Regions from separate parts of the Lysinibacillus sp. RC46 genome, predicted to be linked through region 2. Evidence: riboswitches for the same ligand, from Rfam matches in the RefSeq annotation. Region 2 holds a riboswitch; each other region holds the start of a gene.
The links. Region 2 has a riboswitch for cobalamin ahead of ABH966_RS19455 ((2Fe-2S) ferredoxin domain-containing protein). Riboswitches for the same ligand answer to the same signal wherever they lie in the genome.
Positions count from the first base shown of each region.

Region 1: another riboswitch for cobalamin. It lies ahead of ABH966_RS25250 (FecCD family ABC transporter permease); the one in region 2 lies ahead of ABH966_RS19455 ((2Fe-2S) ferredoxin domain-containing protein).
Region 3: another riboswitch for cobalamin. It lies ahead of ABH966_RS12655 (hypothetical protein); the one in region 2 lies ahead of ABH966_RS19455 ((2Fe-2S) ferredoxin domain-containing protein).
Region 4: another riboswitch for cobalamin. It lies ahead of ABH966_RS24510 (hypothetical protein); the one in region 2 lies ahead of ABH966_RS19455 ((2Fe-2S) ferredoxin domain-containing protein).

Region 1 is NZ_JBGCCF010000047.1:7,971-12,732, forward strand. It holds gene ABH966_RS25240 (ABC transporter substrate-binding protein) at 1-166, opposite strand, end outside; gene ABH966_RS25245 (ABC transporter ATP-binding protein) at 226-999, opposite strand; gene ABH966_RS25250 (FecCD family ABC transporter permease) at 1,000-2,058, opposite strand; cobalamin riboswitch at 2,179-2,363, opposite strand; partial or broken gene ABH966_RS25255 (topoisomerase C-terminal repeat-containing protein) at 2,779-3,159, opposite strand; gene ABH966_RS25260 (type IA DNA topoisomerase) at 3,177-4,762, opposite strand, start outside.
Region 2 is NZ_JBGCCF010000024.1:27,805-32,566, forward strand. It holds gene ABH966_RS19445 (sirohydrochlorin chelatase) at 1-392, opposite strand, end outside; gene cobJ (precorrin-3B C(17)-methyltransferase) at 407-2,077, opposite strand; gene ABH966_RS19455 ((2Fe-2S) ferredoxin domain-containing protein) at 2,082-2,453, opposite strand; cobalamin riboswitch at 2,592-2,774, opposite strand; cobalamin riboswitch at 3,004-3,188, shown strand; gene ABH966_RS19460 (energy-coupling factor ABC transporter permease) at 3,328-4,074, shown strand; gene ABH966_RS19465 (energy-coupling factor ABC transporter substrate-binding protein) at 4,076-4,348, shown strand; gene cbiQ (cobalt ECF transporter T component CbiQ) at 4,354-4,762, shown strand, end outside.
Region 3 is NZ_JBGCCF010000012.1:41,016-45,777, forward strand. It holds cobalamin riboswitch at 43-226, opposite strand; gene ABH966_RS12640 (hypothetical protein) at 411-854, opposite strand; gene ABH966_RS12645 (YjcZ family sporulation protein) at 961-1,080, shown strand; gene ABH966_RS12650 (hypothetical protein) at 1,500-1,625, opposite strand; gene ABH966_RS12655 (hypothetical protein) at 1,707-2,585, opposite strand; cobalamin riboswitch at 2,662-2,876, opposite strand; gene ABH966_RS12660 (amidase family protein) at 2,971-4,443, opposite strand; gene ABH966_RS12665 (hypothetical protein) at 4,645-4,762, shown strand, end outside.
Region 4 is NZ_JBGCCF010000042.1:37,533-42,294, forward strand. It holds gene ABH966_RS24495 (adenosylcobinamide amidohydrolase) at 1-333, opposite strand, end outside; gene ABH966_RS24500 (FecCD family ABC transporter permease) at 330-1,331, opposite strand; gene ABH966_RS24505 (ABC transporter substrate-binding protein) at 1,328-2,293, opposite strand; gene ABH966_RS24510 (hypothetical protein) at 2,393-2,593, opposite strand; cobalamin riboswitch at 2,622-2,804, opposite strand; gene ABH966_RS24515 (acyl-CoA dehydrogenase family protein) at 2,881-4,548, opposite strand; gene ABH966_RS24520 (class I adenylate-forming enzyme family protein) at 4,550-4,762, opposite strand, start outside.

The DNA.
Region 1 (4,762 bases), on a different contig from region 2:
GTGTCGTATCGTTATTGTCAATCGTTACTTCCGTTGCTCCTGCTTTTGCTGGTTCTACTTGTTCACTTTGCGATGCTGAATCCTGTTTTTCCTCGTTACCACAAGCCGCTAAAATACTTAGCATTGCGATTGCAAGAACAAGCCATACGCTTTTTAATGTCTTCATGTCTACTTCTCCTTTTTTCTAAAAAATATATTGAAAGAAATCTAAGTCTCTTAAACTAACTATAAAAATTGCTCAGATATATAATAAATATGCGGCTTTTTCGTGACAGGATGTACATTAACTTCTGCATGTACACCAAACACCTTTTGTAGCAATGAGGGTGTTAATACATCAAACGGAGTTCCATACGCCGCAATTTCTCCGTCCTTTAAAACATAAATTTTATCGCAATAAGTTGCTGCAATATTTAAATCATGCAAGGCTACAATGACCGTAATCGGCAAGCTCTGTATTAAATCCATAAGCTGGAGTTGATGCTGAATATCTAAATGATTCGTTGGCTCATCTAATGCCATAACCTTAGCCTGTTGCGCCAAAGCCCTTGCAACAACGACTCGTTTTTTCTCACCACCAGATAATGAACTAAAAGTACGTTCACTTAAATGCAGTACGCCTGCTTGCTGCATCGATTCCTCGACAATAGCTAGATCTTCTTTTGTATCCACTTCCATAAGCCTTTTATGCGGTGTACGTCCCATTGCAACAAGATCCTTAACAGTAAACTCAAAAAGCACTGGTGTTTCCTGCCCTACGACGGCTAGTTGCTTTGCTATCTCCTTTGAAGATTGCTTGTAAATATTTTCATTAAATAAAAATACTTCTCCCTCTTGAGGTTGTAGCATACGATACATATTTTTTAATAGGGTCGATTTCCCACTGCCATTAGGTCCAATTATGCCCACAAACTCGCGTTCTTGAATATGTACAGAAACATTGTTTAATATTTTCACCTGCTGCACGGCAAAAGTAAGGTTCTTTGCTACGTATACCATCTAATTTTCCTCCCCGAAAGAATACATTTGCTTACGCAACATCCATATAAAAAATGGGCATCCGCATAAAGCAGTAATAATTCCAATCGGCATTTCCTCAGGTGCAATCACAATACGCGCAGCTGCATCAGCCCATATTAAAAATATCGCACCAATTAATGCACTGACTGGCAGTACAAACTTATAATTTGAGCCGACAATCATGCGTACGATATGTGGAATAATCAGTCCTATAAAGCCAATTGCACCACTTACAGCAACAAGGACACCTGTTAATAGGGAAATTAATAGAATTAGTAGCAATCGAAATTTCTCTAAATTAATCCCCAGCGTAACAGCAGATTCTTCGCCTAGTAAAAGTAAATTCAAATGACGTGCATGAAGACGTAAAATTACGTAGACGACCGTTAAAACAACGAACGGAATCATTAAATTTACCCATTTCGCTCCAGCCAGACTTCCCATCATCCAATACATCACTGCCTTTATACCGCCCTCTTCTTTCGCCATCATCAGCATAAAATTCGTCATTGCTGACAAAACTAGTGACACGGCAATTCCGGCTAATAATAATCGAATAACTGAAATTCGCCCCTCAACTCGTGCTAAGAAAAACACGATTAGTACTGCAATCGTCGCACCTATAAAAGCCGCAAGTGATAGCGCATACATACCTAAAAATGAAAAAGCGCCCAGTAAAATAACAGACGTCGCCCCGACAGATGCACCGGAAGATACACCTAAAATATAGGGGTCTGCGATTGAGTTGCGAACTAAAGCTTGAATAGCAGCTCCCGAAATTGCAAGACCCGCTCCGACTATTATGGCAAGTACTACGCGGGGAGTACGAATTTGCCAGATGATGATTTCCTGCGAACGACTCCAATCTTCTGTAATGCCAAGTGGATTGAACGGGATATGCGATAAAATAATGCGCCATACAATACTAGGTGTTATAGACACAGAGCCTACCATTATCGCTAACGTCAAGGATATTAGAACGACACCAGTCAACACTAATAAGAGTAGGTTGATTTTTCTAGTTGTTGGATTCTTCAAAACGCTCTCCTCTCTTAAAGCAAAGGGCATAAAAAAATCCCCTTGTCTACAAGAGGATGTCATAGTTAAATAAAGGGCGTCTCTTCCCAGTCACTACAACCATCCTCGTGGTTCTATGTAAGTTTGTTGCTTTTATTGGCAGGTCTCCTGGCTTAGGTTCATCATCTATACGCCTTCCCATAGCTCGCTACAGTGACATATTGTATAGACTCTCCATTACAGTTGCGGGACAGCATCGGATTTGCACCGATTTCCCTTTTAAGCAAACGAACAATGTCATTCGCACCAACAAAAATTATTAAGTTATAAGAGGAACAATATCAGAATATTTTCCAGATAGCAATTACATTATATATTACATTAAAGTAAAAATAGTAATAAACGAGAGATTAATAGCCAGAAAATAGAACTGTTAAACATTAATTACTATTGGAAAAATAAAATAAATTTAGACAATAATTTATCTTACCTTACTATACAAATTCCTCATAGTACGCTATTAGTCTCGATATTCAATATCAGTGAGGGCAACACTCTACATGATCTACTAACAAATCTTTCATTCTATTTTGGTTATCTATTTTTATAAATGGAAATTATAAAAATACAAAGGATTTTCTTTTCTACTTGGAAGTCATTAGGTTGAGATAACCTTCATTTCATAAAATAATTGTTTAGGGTAGTGAGAATTAATTCAACAAGATTCATAAATGCTTAATTTTAATCCTTTTTTTCAAATTCCATCTTCCAACTAAAATATTCGTTGTCAGTATTTTTTTCATATTTTAATTGAGCATCGAATTTAGAACCTTTTTTACTTGTTAAGCCTTTTACCAATACCGTTCCATCGGCTAGCAATTTCTTCACCATTGTTTTGGTAGGCTTCTTCTTCTTCGCGGCTAAAAATTCATCGTTTTTCCAGATGACAAATTTACAGCCCTTTTCCCAGTTACTGCAGCCGAAGCCTTTTTGTCCTTCGATCACGCTATGACCACATAATGGGCATTTCCCTACTACTTCAAATTTCTTCTTCGCTCGTGTTACTTTGCTGAGTGTCACATCTTCACTATTTTTAATCGTCTGAACGGCATTGACGGTGAAAAAAATCTCATCCGCAATTACTTTTCATTAAACTCAAATTCAATTTTTCCTTCTACCAAACGAAGTGACGCATTAAATTGTTTACCATTCTTTGACTTAAACCCTTTAACCACAGCTGTTTTACCAATCTTACATAAATCATTAATGTTCTTTTCAGTTAGTTTTTTTCCTAGTAACCTTTCTGGGAACGTTTGCTTACAACCATTTTTATAATTCGAACAACCGTAAAAACTTTTACGCAAACCTATTTTTCCTACTTTGCATGTCGAACATGGCACAATATCTTTCACAGCAGCTGGTTTAAACTGCTCAGCTTCAATTGAAAGTGACTCTAATTGTTTAGGTACCTCCGCTATTAATTGAGTAATAAACTTGCCTATGCTTTCAATAAAATGTTTTGCAGAGCCTTCTCCACGACCAATTTTATTTAAGTAAATTTCCCATTTTGCAGTCATAGATGGACTTGAAAGTAATGTCCCTTCGATAGCCCGACATAAAAGCTCCCCTTTCGGCAAAACGCTCACTATGTTTTTTCGTACTTCAATAAATCCATGCTTTTTAATGGTCTCTATAATGCCACTTCGAGTTGCTTCTGTACCAATACCTTCAATCGATTTCAGCACCTCGATTTCTTCTTCATCCTCAACTGATTTACCACATGTTTTCATCATCGTAATGAGTTGCCCTTCTGTATAAGGCTTAGGAGGCGTAGTTGTGCCTTCTAGAATAGAAACCTTACTTTGTACCATTTCATCTTGGAAAACAACAGGTAACGATTCCTCACGCTCTTGCATCCCTTTTTCACTTAAAAACAATTCTTTCCAACCTTTTACAAGTTCTGTTTTCCCTACCGTTTTAAACTCTAAATTTTTGACATTCGTTATAATCGTTTTTTCATCGTATTCATAATCTTGGTGAAACATGGCGAGTGTCGTATTGACTATTTCGAAATAAATATTTCTTTCATCAGCATTCATTGATTGTAACGCTTTTTCTGTTGGCACTTTTTTCGTTGGAATAATAGCATAGTGCTCCCCAACGTTGGCACTGTCGACATAGCGTTTGTTATTCCCGCGATTAATCGCATTAAATGGCTTTCCAACGAGCTGCTGATATTTTGCCAATGATTCATTTAAATAGGCAAACTCATTATGTGTAATGAGGTGTGAATCGGTACGTGGGTAAGAAACGAGCTTTTTCTCATAAAGTGATTGCGTAAGTTTCAACACATGCGACGGGCTGTATTTCCAACGTTTATTGGCGTTGGCTTGTAATGTTGATAACGCATGTAGTTTGGGTGGTGCAATACGCTTCGTTTTGTTCGTTACACTCGTAATTAGACCTGTATCCATCGGTTCAACCCCATGTTGTTGCAATAATTGCACAGCCTCTGCACGCTCTTTTGTTTTTAACTTTGCCTTCCCTTTATATACACCATTTTGTGCTTTAAAGATCCCTTCAATTTCATAAAAATTTTCAGGCTTGAAATGTTCAATTTCCTGTTGTCTTTTATAAATTAAATATACGGTTGGCGATTGCACACGTCCGATGGAGATACTACCCTTAAAGCCTTTTTTTTGTAAAAGTAGCGTATATAGGCGAC
Region 2 (4,762 bases):
GTATCCTTCTGTTCTTCTTCCGCATTAAAGCCGATTTCTGCTAAACGATCTTCTAAAATCGCAAATATTTCTTCATGGATACCGATTGTTTGACCATATGTGAACGTTATATTCGGATAATGCTCACGCGCATGTTCGATTTCTGCTGGAATATGCATTTTTGAATGTCCAGCATGAAGAAGGATAATCGGAATAACGTGTACCTCTGTAGCACCCTTCTTCACACAGTTCGTAATACCTTCTTCAATGTTCGGCGAAGCGAACTCTAAAAAACATGTTTCTACTAAAAAGCTATCATCAATACGAGGTGTCATTTGCTCGATAAACGTGCGTACCTCATCATTTCCTGCAGCTAAACGGCTCCCGTGGCCGACAAATAAAATTGCTTTCATCTTATTACTCCTCACTAGTCGCCGCATGGAGCGGGCTCTACTTTTATTTTTGAAGACATATCCTGATACGTAAAATGTAATATCTTTTTCACACGCTTGAAGTATTTAAACAAACGTTCATTTGGATGTGCATTTGCTTTATATTCTTCGATAATATCGGTAATAAGTGGGATGAGCTGTTCAGGCTCTAATCCCTCAACAACTGGCTGGGCCGCATGTGCTGTACGACCAACCGGCTTGGCACCAATAAAAACATCAAATTTACTTTTACGATAAACAATGCCAATATCATCAAATACTGCTCGATAACATGCCATACCGCAGCCGTTAAAGCCGATATTTAATGTTTTCGGTAACGACATACCACCAAGCTTTTCTTGAATTTCTTCCGCATATGGAATCGAATCGAACTTTTCTCCATAACAGAAGTCACAAGCCTTTAACGATAGCACGTCACCAATTGGTGCTAGTAAAAAGCCAACTTCACGAAGCTTTGCGGTAACCTCTTCAGGCTCGGACGTTGGAACTTTCAAATGAATTTGATGGTCTGGTGTATACTCCATCGTTCCTTCCTCACCAACTACCTCAGCCAACGTCATCATTTGTTGAGGACTAAAGAACTTATTGGCAACCCCAGGACTAACCGCTAATTCAAAAATAGATTCGATTTTTTGTTGAACACGCTTAGGTGTTACTTTCACCGCGCTTGTTCCCTTTACCATAGTAAGAGCAGCTGTCGCCATTTCAAGTGACGATTTTTTAGGCTTTTGTTGTGGTGTTATGGCTAAACTGGGCTTAATACGATTGGCATTAGGATCTGTCGCAAAATCATTACGTGCTGCTCCTGTTTCTTGATTCATCGCCCATGGTTCATTTTCTTCTTTAAGTCGTTGATGTGGTCGTAACGGTTGTTTTTCCTCACCAAGTGTATATTTACGCTGATAACCACGTGGCGTAATCATTTTATTGTCGTAGAAGAATGTTGTTGAATTCCCGATAATAACCGTTGTTAACATGCCGATATCATGTTCAAGCATTTCTGCTAAAGTAGTCATCGTTATTTCCTGACGGTCACGATACGCGCTTTTCACAAGTCCAACTGGTGTATCTGGCGAACGATATTCCAATAAAATTCGTTGTGCCTCTACAATTTGTCTCGTACGACGTCCACTTTTCGGGTTATAAAGAGCAATAACAAAATCCGCCATTGCTGCTGCTTCTACTCGTTTTGCAATTAAATTCCAAGGTGTTAAGTGGTCACTTAAACTAATGGTACAGGCGTCATGCATAATGGGAGCACCTAGTAAACTGGCACATGAATTAATAGCTGAAATACCTGGAACAATTTCTACCTCGATACCAGTTGCTTCTGTCCAGCCTAGCTCGATTAATACCTCATACACTAATCCTGCCATTCCATAAACCCCGGCATCCCCACTGGAAATGACCGATACGATACTTCCAGCCTCTGCTTGACGCACCGCTTCTTGCGCACGTGAAACTTCCTCTGTCATACCAGTACTAATAATCGACTTTGCACTAACTAAATCCTGAATCAGTTCAACATAAGTTTTATAGCCTATAATCATATGACTTTGTTGTAGTGCCTCCACAGCACGAGTCGTAATATGTTTAAAGTCTCCAGGGCCAAAGCCAACTACGAAAATCTTACCTTTTTGAGCCATTTTGTTACCCCTCTTTCACCTTTTCAATGCCTTTAATGGCTGTTGTTTGTGCTGTACGCTGCAACGAACCTTCACGCAATGTAAAAACATGCTCATTATGTAACGCTTCATGATTTAAATCTTGTACAAGTACTCTCGCATGCTCCTTCGTTGGCACTCGGTACCAATTGCCCTGAGGATATGCAATGACAACACAAGCATCCTTACACCTGCCATTACAGCGGGTCCTTGTTGTATGTATCTCCTTATCAAGCTCCAGTAACTGTATTTCATCACGAATTGCCTGTGTAATGTCCTCAGCATCTTTTTTCATACAACTACTACCATTGCAAATAAAAAGATGTGTTTTCATCCCCTCTAAATTCCAAGTTGTCATAGTCGTTCTCCCCTCATATGCTTTTAGGAAAAAGAAAAACCTTTACTCTAGACGAAGAGTAAAGGTTTAGTAGAAGCCAAATAAAAACGAATATATACTGGTACTCGCTTTCGCTTCAACTTCTCCCTCCGAAAAGTTTGCTTGCATCATCACATAAGCAGGTTTCCTGACTTAAGCTTCCTTTTACTTTCGCGCCTTCCTAAGTTTTCACTAGTGGCATCCGCGATTTCATCAGCTATTACAGTAGCGGGGGCTGTATCGGACTTTCACCGATTTCCCTATTATCTTGAATATTCAAGCACTTATGGATGTTTTATATGAATTATATGGTTTTTTTGTAATTGAAAACTGTTTCTATCATAGCTTATTTTTTTAAAATTTCAATATTTCTTTCTTAATTTGTGACAATTTTTTTAAAATTCCATAGAAAAATGCGACATCCATTTTCTATTTATCTAAATTTTCGACATAGACACCCAATTTAAAATTTTTTCACAAAAGGGATAGCATATATATGGAAATTCGTGTTACACTTTGTCGTGAAATCTCACAACTTCATCTTTTTTTCGGTGTGAAATGTTCAGCATTTCGCTTAAAAGGGAAGCCGGTTTAAGTCCGGCGCGGTCCCGCCACTGTATTAGGGAGTTTTATAGATAATGTCACTGTCCAAAGGATGGGAAGGCCTATAAAACGTTGAACTAAAGCCAGGAGACCTGCCGAAAAATATGTGATCGTTTCAACCTACGAGGATGGGTGTGCGGCTTAGCAGATTAGAATTTTATTTGCTTTTTTAGCTATGCACTTTTCCACTATCGGAGAAGTGCTTTTTTTCGCATACTTTTTCTAAAAATTTTAATGTAAGGAGGAGAGATTTTTGAAATTTTCAGGTTGGAAGCTTAGTTATTTTTTATTGGCATTTTTATTCGTACCAAATCGTGCATTTGCGATGCATATAATGGAGGGCTTTTTGCCAATCGAATGGGCGATTTTTTGGTGGGTCATTTCGATTCCATTTATTATTTTAGGATTACGTTCTATTCGTAAAACCATTGATGAAAATCCTGAAACAAAAATGATATTAGGGCTTTCGGGTGCCTTTGCCTTTGTACTTTCTGCCTTAAAAATCCCTTCTGTAACAGGAAGTTGCTCGCATCCTACAGGTGTTGGACTTGGAACAGTTCTTTTTGGACCATTAGCGATGAGTGTTATCGGGACAATCGTATTATTATTCCAATCTTTACTGTTAGCGCATGGTGGGCTTACAACATTAGGGGCAAACACTTTTTCTATGGCAATTATGGGTCCTATTATCGCCTACTATGTATTTAAGGGCTCACAAAAATTGGGACTATCCTTTTCCATTGCTGTCTTTTTAGCAGCAATGCTTGGTGACTTAGGTACATATATTGTCACTTCTGTCCAATTAGCTCTTGCCTTCCCTTCTGAGGTCGGAGGCTTTATGGCTTCATTCACTAAATTTGCTGGTATTTTTGCGTTAACACAAATTCCTCTTGCTGTTAGTGAAGGAATTTTAACAGTGATCGTTATGAACTTTCTGAAAAAATACAATGTGAGTGAACTAAAAGCTCTACGTGTGTTCTCTGCAAAGGAGGCTCACTAAAATGAAAAAAAACTTACTGCTCATCGCCATTGTTGTGTTGTTAGCAATCGTTCCCCTGTTTATTCAAAAAGGTGCTGAATTCGAAGGGGCTGATGGCGAAGCGGAAGCAGCAATTAGTGAAATAGATGCTAGCTACGAGCCATGGTTTGAAAGCTTATGGGAACCACCAAGTGGTGAAATTGAAAGCTTATTATTCGCACTACAAGCTGCTATCGGTGCTGGTTTCATCGGGTATTTCATCGGCTTAATGCGCGGCAAACATAAAGAAGGTTAAACGCTATGTTACTCATTGATAAGTATGCTTATTTGAATAAACTAGCGTCTGTTCATCCGCTAGAAAAAATGACGTTATCCCTTGGACTGCTTTTATTGTCGCTTATCATGAGAGATGAACGAATTTCACTCATTACATTTATTGTGATGAGTGCTTTTATCATTTTAGGCGCAAAAATCCCTGCTAAATATTACGCAAAGTTATTGTTGCTACCTGGATTTTTTTTACTATCAAGTTTAGTATCCATTTTAATTTCTATCGCGCCAGCGACAAACAGGCTTCCTTCAAACATTTGGTCATTTTCTCTTCATAATTGGACAATTTTTGTCAGCAGTGCAAGCCTAGTAACAGCGCAGCAGCTTTTTTTCATCGTCCTTGGCAGCATTAGCTGTTTGTATTTTTTAATTCTCACAA
Region 3 (4,762 bases), on a different contig from region 2:
ACTTACACAATCAGTAACTTAGGTGATTCCTCGTAGGGTTATGGTGTGTACTCATAATAAGCAGGTATCCTGACTCATGATCATCGCTACTTTTCTCCTTCCCGTCGTTAAACAGTGGTCTATGAAAAGTCGCTCACATTTACAGTTGCGGGACAGTGTCGGATTTGCACCGACTTCCCTTTTAAGTAAATTGCACGCAATTTACACCTATTAATCCACGCTATTCAGTTGTCAAAGGAATCTAGTATTCCTATTAGATTATTAAAATACTCCACATTCCTGTTGAATTATTAAAATTAATTGTAAAGGTGTGTGGATTGAAAGTCAATTAATGTTAGTTTAAAAGTAAATTTTTCTTTTTTCTTCATATTTTTGCAAATAAAAAAAGAGGGAGATTATCCCCTCTATAGTCAGTATGTTTCCATTCTCCGAACACCAGCCATATTACCTTGACCACGTTTATATGATTTAGACGGTATAATTGCTGAAATTCTCATATTAACATCACCTTTTAATAATTCTTGATATACGTCTTTAAATGTATCTCTACTGAAATATAAATACCACGAATCTGAATATCCTCCGTCAATAGGTGTTAATTCTCCGCAAAAGAAATCCTTTTCATTAGTGTATCCGTAATTATAATAACTACATAACTTAGCAGTTCCATTTAAGTAGAAATCTTTATCTAAATTATTTGCTAAATCATATTGAACTTCTTTACCTGTTAAGTCAAGCAAATACCTATCAATAAATTTCTCATCTTCACTTGGTTCGACATATTCAGTAGCATACTGCTTGCCAGGATCAACATCTATTATTTTTTCTTGATAGTGTATACCTATTTTTAACATATTTATTTTTAAACATTTTTCTAACGCATCCTAAGATAAATACCGCAATCCCTTTTGAAAACTATACATATTATAGATTATAGATTATAGAAAGGAGGGATATTGTATGGAATACTGCGGAGAATTTCGCGAAGAGCGTCGCGAACGAAACCCATTCGCTTTTGTCGTTGTTCTGTTCATTCTTCTAATTATTGTCGGCGCTACTTTCATGAATAGAGGTTATTAATACCCTATATCTCCTAAAATGCTCATAACTATTGTAAGGTAATACTAATTTAACCTTACACCTCCAAATCTTTACTAAGGGTCACTATCCTCCGGGTGATCCTTTTAAATTCTCCTCTTTCAATTTCATACTCAACCGCCTAAGGCATAATAAAAAGCCACACCTTGTTAGATGTGACCTTTATGTATTTATAATTATATGCGAATATATACCTTACCATCTAAATCTACAGTCACTGATGTAATATTTAACGATTTTCCGTCTACAAATATATTCCTTGTTTGAATGATTTATTGAATTGTTTCATATTGTAATTAATATTCTTTACTATTATAGACTAATATATGTTCCATCTAGTCACCTCCCATATACCAATAATTGTAATACATTACACTTAACTAATCAGTAATAGGATTTTGCTATGCATACCACTTATTCGCCTTCATTCCCTGTACGGATAATGCTCCTGCAATAACTAGATTATCGTGATTTTTTTCTGTATTTCCTCGCTTATTACCTAACTTTCCATGTGTCTCTTCAAACATTTGCATCTGCTGTAAAGTCTGAATAACATAATATATTCCAGTTCTTATTAGTTTTTAACTCGGATTGTAGATACTCTTTTATTATTTCGTTATCCTCTTTCTCATTTTCACAGGTGTTAGGTGCTCCCACTCTTTATATAGTTGCTTTTTCGAAAGTATCTTCCAAGGATTAAACATCGTTTGTCCATGCTTATTAAAATATAGTTCTTCACCAATATGATAAGCTGCATGTTGAATAATACCATTTTCATCCTTCCAAATCACAATGTCGCCTTGTTGTATCCCTTCACCTAGGACCTCTTCATAGTTATACTGACTTAATTTTTCAAGAAATGTTTTTTGATATATCCATTCATAAATAAACCACTTTTGTTTCCCTTTTGAAATTGCAAACAAAACCGCTGCTAAACAATTTGCACCTTGACGATGCCCAAAAGTATTAGCAAATTGCTGTAGAAAACTAGGTAATGATTTTGGAGGTTCCTCACATTCTCCCTTATCCCACCATTCATAAACCATTGTTGTAAGTAACTGTTCTTTAAATGATTCGTCAAGACCTTCCCACATTGAACGCTGTATGATAACGTGCCCATTCTGTACATAACTCGAAGGTACTTTTTCTATCTCCTTTATAAATTTAACGGGGAGTACAAGCCCTCTTTCACATTGCACTTGAAAACTTAAAATCAATTGTTGGTCCTCTTTCGATTTGCTCTCAATCCATTCTTTTTCAGCAATAATTACATATTGTGCGTTCTTTATATTCCAGTATTCATAACTATTAACATAATTTAAATGCTGATATGTGCTGTGAGTATAAAACTCATCTATGGGCATTAACAATACATCTGTAAAGTCAATTTCATTAAGATGTTCTTCTGATAGAAAAAATAAATCTCTTTCAGGGACATAACTTTTCATCCATGACAGTAAGACTTTTTTTGTCGGTTTAATTATCATTATGTATTTCCCCCAACTTGAATTTTTTGGTTATTGTTTGAATAACTCTACTTGAACTTCTTCTATAACATGCCAAGGCCATTCAGAATCACTGGCTTTTGGGTCACTCACTTTCAACGCAAAAAAAGAACGACCAACAAACGAATTGAAACGTTGTTGATCGAGTTTATTAAAAGAATGAAACGTTTTTTATACTTTATGAATTTACAGGTGCGGGACAGTGTCGGATTTGCACCGACTTCCCTTTTCAGTAAATTGCACGCAATTTACACCTATTACTCTACGCTATTCAGTTGTCAAGAAACTGGAAAATACTAGATTTCTTTCCGTTAATAGTAAAGTACAGTATTTTTAAAGTCAATTGAGGCAATTAGATATTTTAAAACTACTCACTCAACTTCGGTGATTTTCGTAGTTTAGTTGCTTGTTCGAATGAAAATGCAAGTTTTATTAGAACATCTTCACTAAATGCAGTTCCTGCGAATGTTATGCCAAACGGTCTCCCAGTTTTCATATACCCTGCTGGGACGGCAATAGACGGATAACCAGCTTTTGCACTAATTGTCGAACCTATATATGATGGAAAGATAATCGCATCCAATTCATATTTTTTTAATGTATAATCGATTCCTTGTTCTTGAGAAAAATACAAATCCTCTAGTTTTGCATTTAAATAGTCAGAGTCTCTTAATGTGTTCGATAGTTTCTCTCTCAATTCCAATTTATCCTGACCATATTTTAACGACTTTCCTTTTGAACGTTTATTAAATTGAATTAACTCAGAGATAGAATGCACAGGCATGTGGGAAGGTAGATTTACAAGGAAATTATTTAAACTATGCTTTAATTCGTATTGTGGTACTCCCCATTTCCAGTCTCTATGAAAAGAAGGGATTTCGATGCCTTCAATAATATCGGCTCCTTGATCTCTTAAAACCTGAATTGCATTATTAAAAAGTGTTTCATCATATTCCTCTGAGTCATAATAAGCTTTTGAGGCATTATTATAAACACCAATTCTAGCGCCATTTAATCCTGTGGCCTCTAAAAAAGGGGTGTAATCCTTATATAACCTTCTTTCACTTTTATATGTAGCGACGTCGTCTTGATCTACTCCTGTTAACACGCCCAATAAAATAGCTGCATCTGTTACTGTTCTAGCCATTGGCCCTGCTGTGTCTTGAGAGTATGTAAACGGAATAATGCCCTGTCGACTAATGAGCCCAACAGTCGGTTTTATGCCAACTACTGAATTTGTAATAGCTGGACTTAAAATCGAGGCGTCTGTCTCAGTTCCAATTGATAAAACTGAAAAGTTCGATGCAACTGCTACCGCTGACCCTGAGCTAGATCCTCCCACATAAAGTTCTGGATCGCCATAAGGATTTAGTGTTTGGCCACCTCGAGAACTATAACCCGCCCACATCGTACTCGACATAGCGTTTGCTAATTCAGTCATATTTGCTTTCCCTAAAATAACAGCCCCTGCTTCACGAAGCTTTTTTACTAGAAATGCATCCTGCTTAGCTAAATAATTTTCCAATGCTATTACGCCTGCACTAGTGTGCATAAAATCTTTCGTTTCGATATTATCTTTTAAAACTACCGGAATTCCGTGTAAAGGCCCTCTAGCCCCTTTTGTTAGTCTTTCCTCATCTAATGCTTCAGCAATAAATATCGCTTCAGGATTAATTTCAAGCATAGAATTAATTTTCTGTCCGCCTTGATCATACTTAGCAATTCTGTGCAAATAATACATAGTTAATTCTTTTGATGTTATATCACCTTGTACCATAGCTGTTTGAATATCGATTACTGACAATTCTTCTTTAAGAAAACTATTAAAATTTATACCCATTTTCAAATCCCCCTCTTTCAATATTATACCAAAAAGGGAAACTTGTGCTTAAATTGTTTTTTTAACTATTGAAATTTCAAAGTTCATTCCCTCAGGCTCGTTACTTCATATATTTTCTGCCCCAATATTTGTAAATGTGTTATAGTTTAAATAAATAACTAATTATTCTGTTATTTAATTCGTTTTTGTGAGGTGAAGATATTGAAAAAATATATATTTGCAGGAGCTTTACTGGGAATTTTCTTTTTAACAGGGTGTGTAAATGAAAAAACAGAAAATGTAAAATCATCCAAACCATCGACCGATGAACAAACAGTAG
Region 4 (4,762 bases), on a different contig from region 2:
CCAGCTTGAAAAGAAGCCTGTTTGATGTGGATAACGCCCAAGTGATACTGCCTCCCGTACACTGTTTGAAAAGGCATTAGCGTGTAATTGTGGAAGCACCGCCATTTTTTTTGCTAATGCACGAGCATTGTAAGAGCTACTATTTTTGCCATCTACTAATATAGTGCCTGCAGTTGCTGGTAGTATGCCACTTATTACTTTTAACAGTGTGGATTTCCCGCTACCATTCGGCCCTAAAATCCCTAGTATTTTGCCTTTTTCAACGGAAAAACTTATATCCTGGACGATCGGTACGTCTTCATAGCCGCCGGAAAGATGTTCAACAACAATCATGCCCGTACCCCCTTGCTTCTACGTTGCTTATAAAAAATATAGGAAAAAACGGGCGCCCCAATAAATGCAGTAATGACACCAATCGGTAGCTCTCTTGGCATAATAATTGTTCGTGCTATTAAATCACAAATAATCAGCAAAGTTGCCCCATTTAAAAATGATAATGGCAATAAATGACGGTGATCAGAACCCCAAACCATTCTCGTCATATGAGGAACAACTAAACCAACAAAGCCAATCGTTCCAGAAACAGCTACCGCAGCTCCCGTCAACATGGATCCACCCACTAAAATAATATATTTACTGCGCTTAACATTGACACCTAAATGCTGCGCGCGTTCTTCACCATATAACAGAACATTTAACTCGCGTCTTTGTGTCCAAAGCATAATTGAGCCAATTATGACAAACGGAATAATCATCTGAACATATGGCCAACCACGCATCGATACTGAGCCTAGCAACCATCCGATTACTTGGCGTAGCTCTTCACCAGACAATGCAATCATTAATGAAATCAAAGAACCTAAAAATGAACTAAATATAACCCCTGTTAAAATAAGAGTTTCCATTTTTAGCGAGCGGTCTACTATTCTAGCAAAGCCCATAACAGCTACCATCGTTAATATGGCACCTATCATACTAAAGGTCGGCAATGTAAAATGGCCTACTACAGGTATTGATATACTAAAAAAAATTGTCATAACTGCGCCAACTGATGCACCAGAGGAAACACCTAATGTATAAGGATCAGCCAAAGGATTTTTTAATAAGCCCTGAAAAGCTGCCCCTGCAATTGCAAGTGACGCCCCTACAAGCCCTGCCAGCAGGACTCGGGGTAATCGAATTTTCCATAAAATATTGGCGGCTGTTTCATCAGCCGCCTTATTCCACAACACTTCTAGTGGAATATGAACTGAGCCTATCGCCACACCACACCAGATGCTAATGGTTAGAAGCGTAATTGCTGTTACATAGGCTACAATTGTTTTACTCATTTAAACGCCTCAGGGTAGACAGCTTTTGCTAGTTCCTCAAGACCATCTGCTAATCGAGGACCTTGACGACTTATCATATTTTCATCTACTTGTACTATGGCTTTATTTTTTACGGCAGAGATTGTCTCAAAGCCTGCACGTTGTGGAATTTTCGTTAAAATTTCAGGTACATAATTATATGCCACAACAATGACATCTGGATTTTTCGCGATAATTTTTTCAGCATCGATTTGATACCAGTCATTTACATCTGCTGCCACATTTTCAGCATGAATCATTTCTAGCATTTCATTCATAAATGTACCTTTACCAGCTGTATAAATCTGTGGCTCATCAGACGATTCTACAAAGACTTTCTTCGGCTCAACACCGTCAAGTTTTGTTTCAACTTCTTTAACTTTTGCCTTCATATTTGCAACAATTTTTTTAGCTTCTTCTAGTTTTCCTGTTGCACGACCAAGCTGTTCAATCGTTGTGTAAGTTTCATTAAAGTTTTTTGCATCCGCTACAACAAATACTTTCACACCTACCGCCTCAAGCTGTTCAATGGCTCCTTTTGAATAACTCATACCTGACGCATGCGTAAAAACGATATCTGGCGATAAAGCAATAATTTTTTCAATATTATAATCCATACCGCCAACCTTTTCTTTTTTAGTAACCTCTGGTGGATAATCGTCATTATCGGTCACGCCAACTATTTCATTATTTAAGCCAAGGCCAAATAATATTTCTGTGTTACTCGGAATGAGTGAGACAATTTTTTCAGGAGGTGCCTCTAGCGTAATATCCTTGCCAGTAGCATCCTTTATCGTCATTGGGAATGTTGCTTGATCTACTTTTGCAGTCTCTTGTTGCTCAGAAGATGACGGCTTTTCATTTGTCGCCTCTTTTGTATTACATGCAGCAAGTAAGCCCATAGCTAAAAATGCTGATAACCCTATTTTCCAAATTTTCTTCATGTGAATCCTCCTTAGTCTATTTGTGCGTATAGTTTTTATTGTTTTTCTGATTGATCGATACATTTTAGTTTTTGATCGCCTAACATTGTGGGGTTATCGTCAACATTGCGAACTTCCAGCCAACATTTTGAGTTTATCACCTAACATTGTGAATTTATCACCCAACTTTTTGAGTTTATCGCCTAACATTGTGAATTTATCGCCCATGTTTTCAAATTTATCGACATTCATCTTCCAAAACAAATACCCCTCATCATAAAATAATGAGGGGGTCAAATTTGCACAAAAATACATATACAAAATCCACCATCCTATCCTCGTAGGCTACAACGTGTTTTCTATAAAGGCAGGTCTCCTGGCTCGTGCTCCATACGCTTTTTCAAGCCTTCCCGAAATTTTCAGTGGCGCAGATTGAAAAAACTCACACATACAGTGGCGGGACCGCATCGGAATTACACCGATTTCCCTTTTCACTTTACTTAAGTAAAGAACCTTTATAATATTCAGTTGATTGTATTATACATGAAAATGAAAGAAGTCGCCTCCATTCGAGACGACTTCTAAACAAATCAATATACTAAAAGAAGTTAAACGATATCTGAAAAATACTGTACCGTTTTCATTGGTGCACCCATTTCTCGCAATGCCCATGTGTGCTCTAAATAAATATCTGCTAGCTTCTCATATTTGCCACCGAATCTTTGTGCCCATTCGACTGCTACCACACTTTCATATAAATGCGCCATTTTCTCTGCGACCTTTTTTGCTTCAAACGTTTTTGTTGCATCATCTAAACGGCTAAATGTTTGCAAAGTTGATTCTAGTTTTGCTAATTGATCCACGACAATTTCAACTAATGGACTGGCAACTAGTTTTTCTAGACGTTCTTCCATGACACGAACAAACATTTCGTGCGCATGAAACTTATCAACTAAACGAATGAGCTCTAAAGCTAAAATATTCGCAGTCCCTTCCCACACAGTAAGTACCTGTGCATCTCTTAATAACCGAGGTGTAACAAAATCTTCAATATAGCCGTTTCCGCCATGTAATTCAATGGCTTCACTAGCATAATGTACAGCTTGCTCTGCCGTTTCTTTTTTCATGATAGCAATATACAAGCGGTTTAAAATAATGTCTTCTTTATTCCCCTGCCCACTAGTTACTTTATCGTAAAGCTGAATAAGATCAAAAACCGTGGCAACTTCTACATGAAGCTTGGCAGCGAATTTCCCTAGTGTATCCTGAATCATAGGATATTGCGTTAAAGGTTTACCAAAGGCATGACGATTTGTCACATAATACTTCGCCTCTAAATATCCGCGGCGCATAATGCCGATAGAAGCAACCGCATTGCAAATTCTTGATAAATTAAGTGCCTCCAGCATATAATAAATTCCTTTATTCGGATCACCAACAACATATGCTAGCGCACCATCAAATTCCACCTCACCAGAAGGCACTGCTCTAACGCCAAGTTTATCCTTTAAACGCCGAATGCGGAGATTATTAACTGTGCCATCCTCATTTCGCCACGGAACTGCAAATAATGTTAAGCCCTTTGAGCCTACCTGAGCCCCTTTCATGCGCGCCAATACCATAGTTACTCCACACATTCCTGCGTTTGATGCAAAATATTTTTCCCCATATAAGCGATACTGATTGCCGTCCTGTCTTGCCTCCACAACATTCGCCCCAACATCAGAGCCACCTTGACGCTCCGTTAAAAATGTAGCCCCCTCATATAGCTCTGTATCTCCTGTTGCACAAACATGTGGTAAAAAGCGCTCCTTTACCTCATCACTCGCATAATGATCAAGGAGATAAGCCGTTGCCATTGTTAAAGTAACAGGACAGTAAAAGCCTGGCTCAGCATGTGATAGTATATAGCCTTGAGCAAAGCTATACACATAATTTCCCTTCCTACCTAATTGCGGAATATCCTTATGCACATAGCCAACTATGCCGGTATTGTACGTTTCTTCTATTGTTTTTTTATAGCCATCATTAACCCAAACCTCTGACACTTCTTCACCATAGGCATTATACCTTTGTAATCGAGGTTCACCCTCTCGATCCGTATGTTTGGCTCTCACATCAATATCTCCAGCACAAAGCTCACCAAAATCTGTTAACTCACGTTTTGCATAGTCCACAAACTCTTTATCTAGCATCATTTCTAAAACTTTATGAAGTGTATCATTATCGTTAAAAAAATTTGTTGTTTTCATTTCTTCCCGCTGTAAAACCTTCATGCTATCTCACCTCTTGTCCCTTCAAGGATTGTTTTAGTATTTTGCCCGATGCATTTCGTGGTAACGCTTCCACACGTTCAAAGATGCGTGGAATTTTATATTTAGCAAGATGCTCCTCCAAATAAGCTTTCAGTTCATCCTCGTCAATTTCCGTTTTAGCGGCATAAACGGCCTTCACCGTTTCTCCCCACTCCGGATGCGGTACACCTATTAC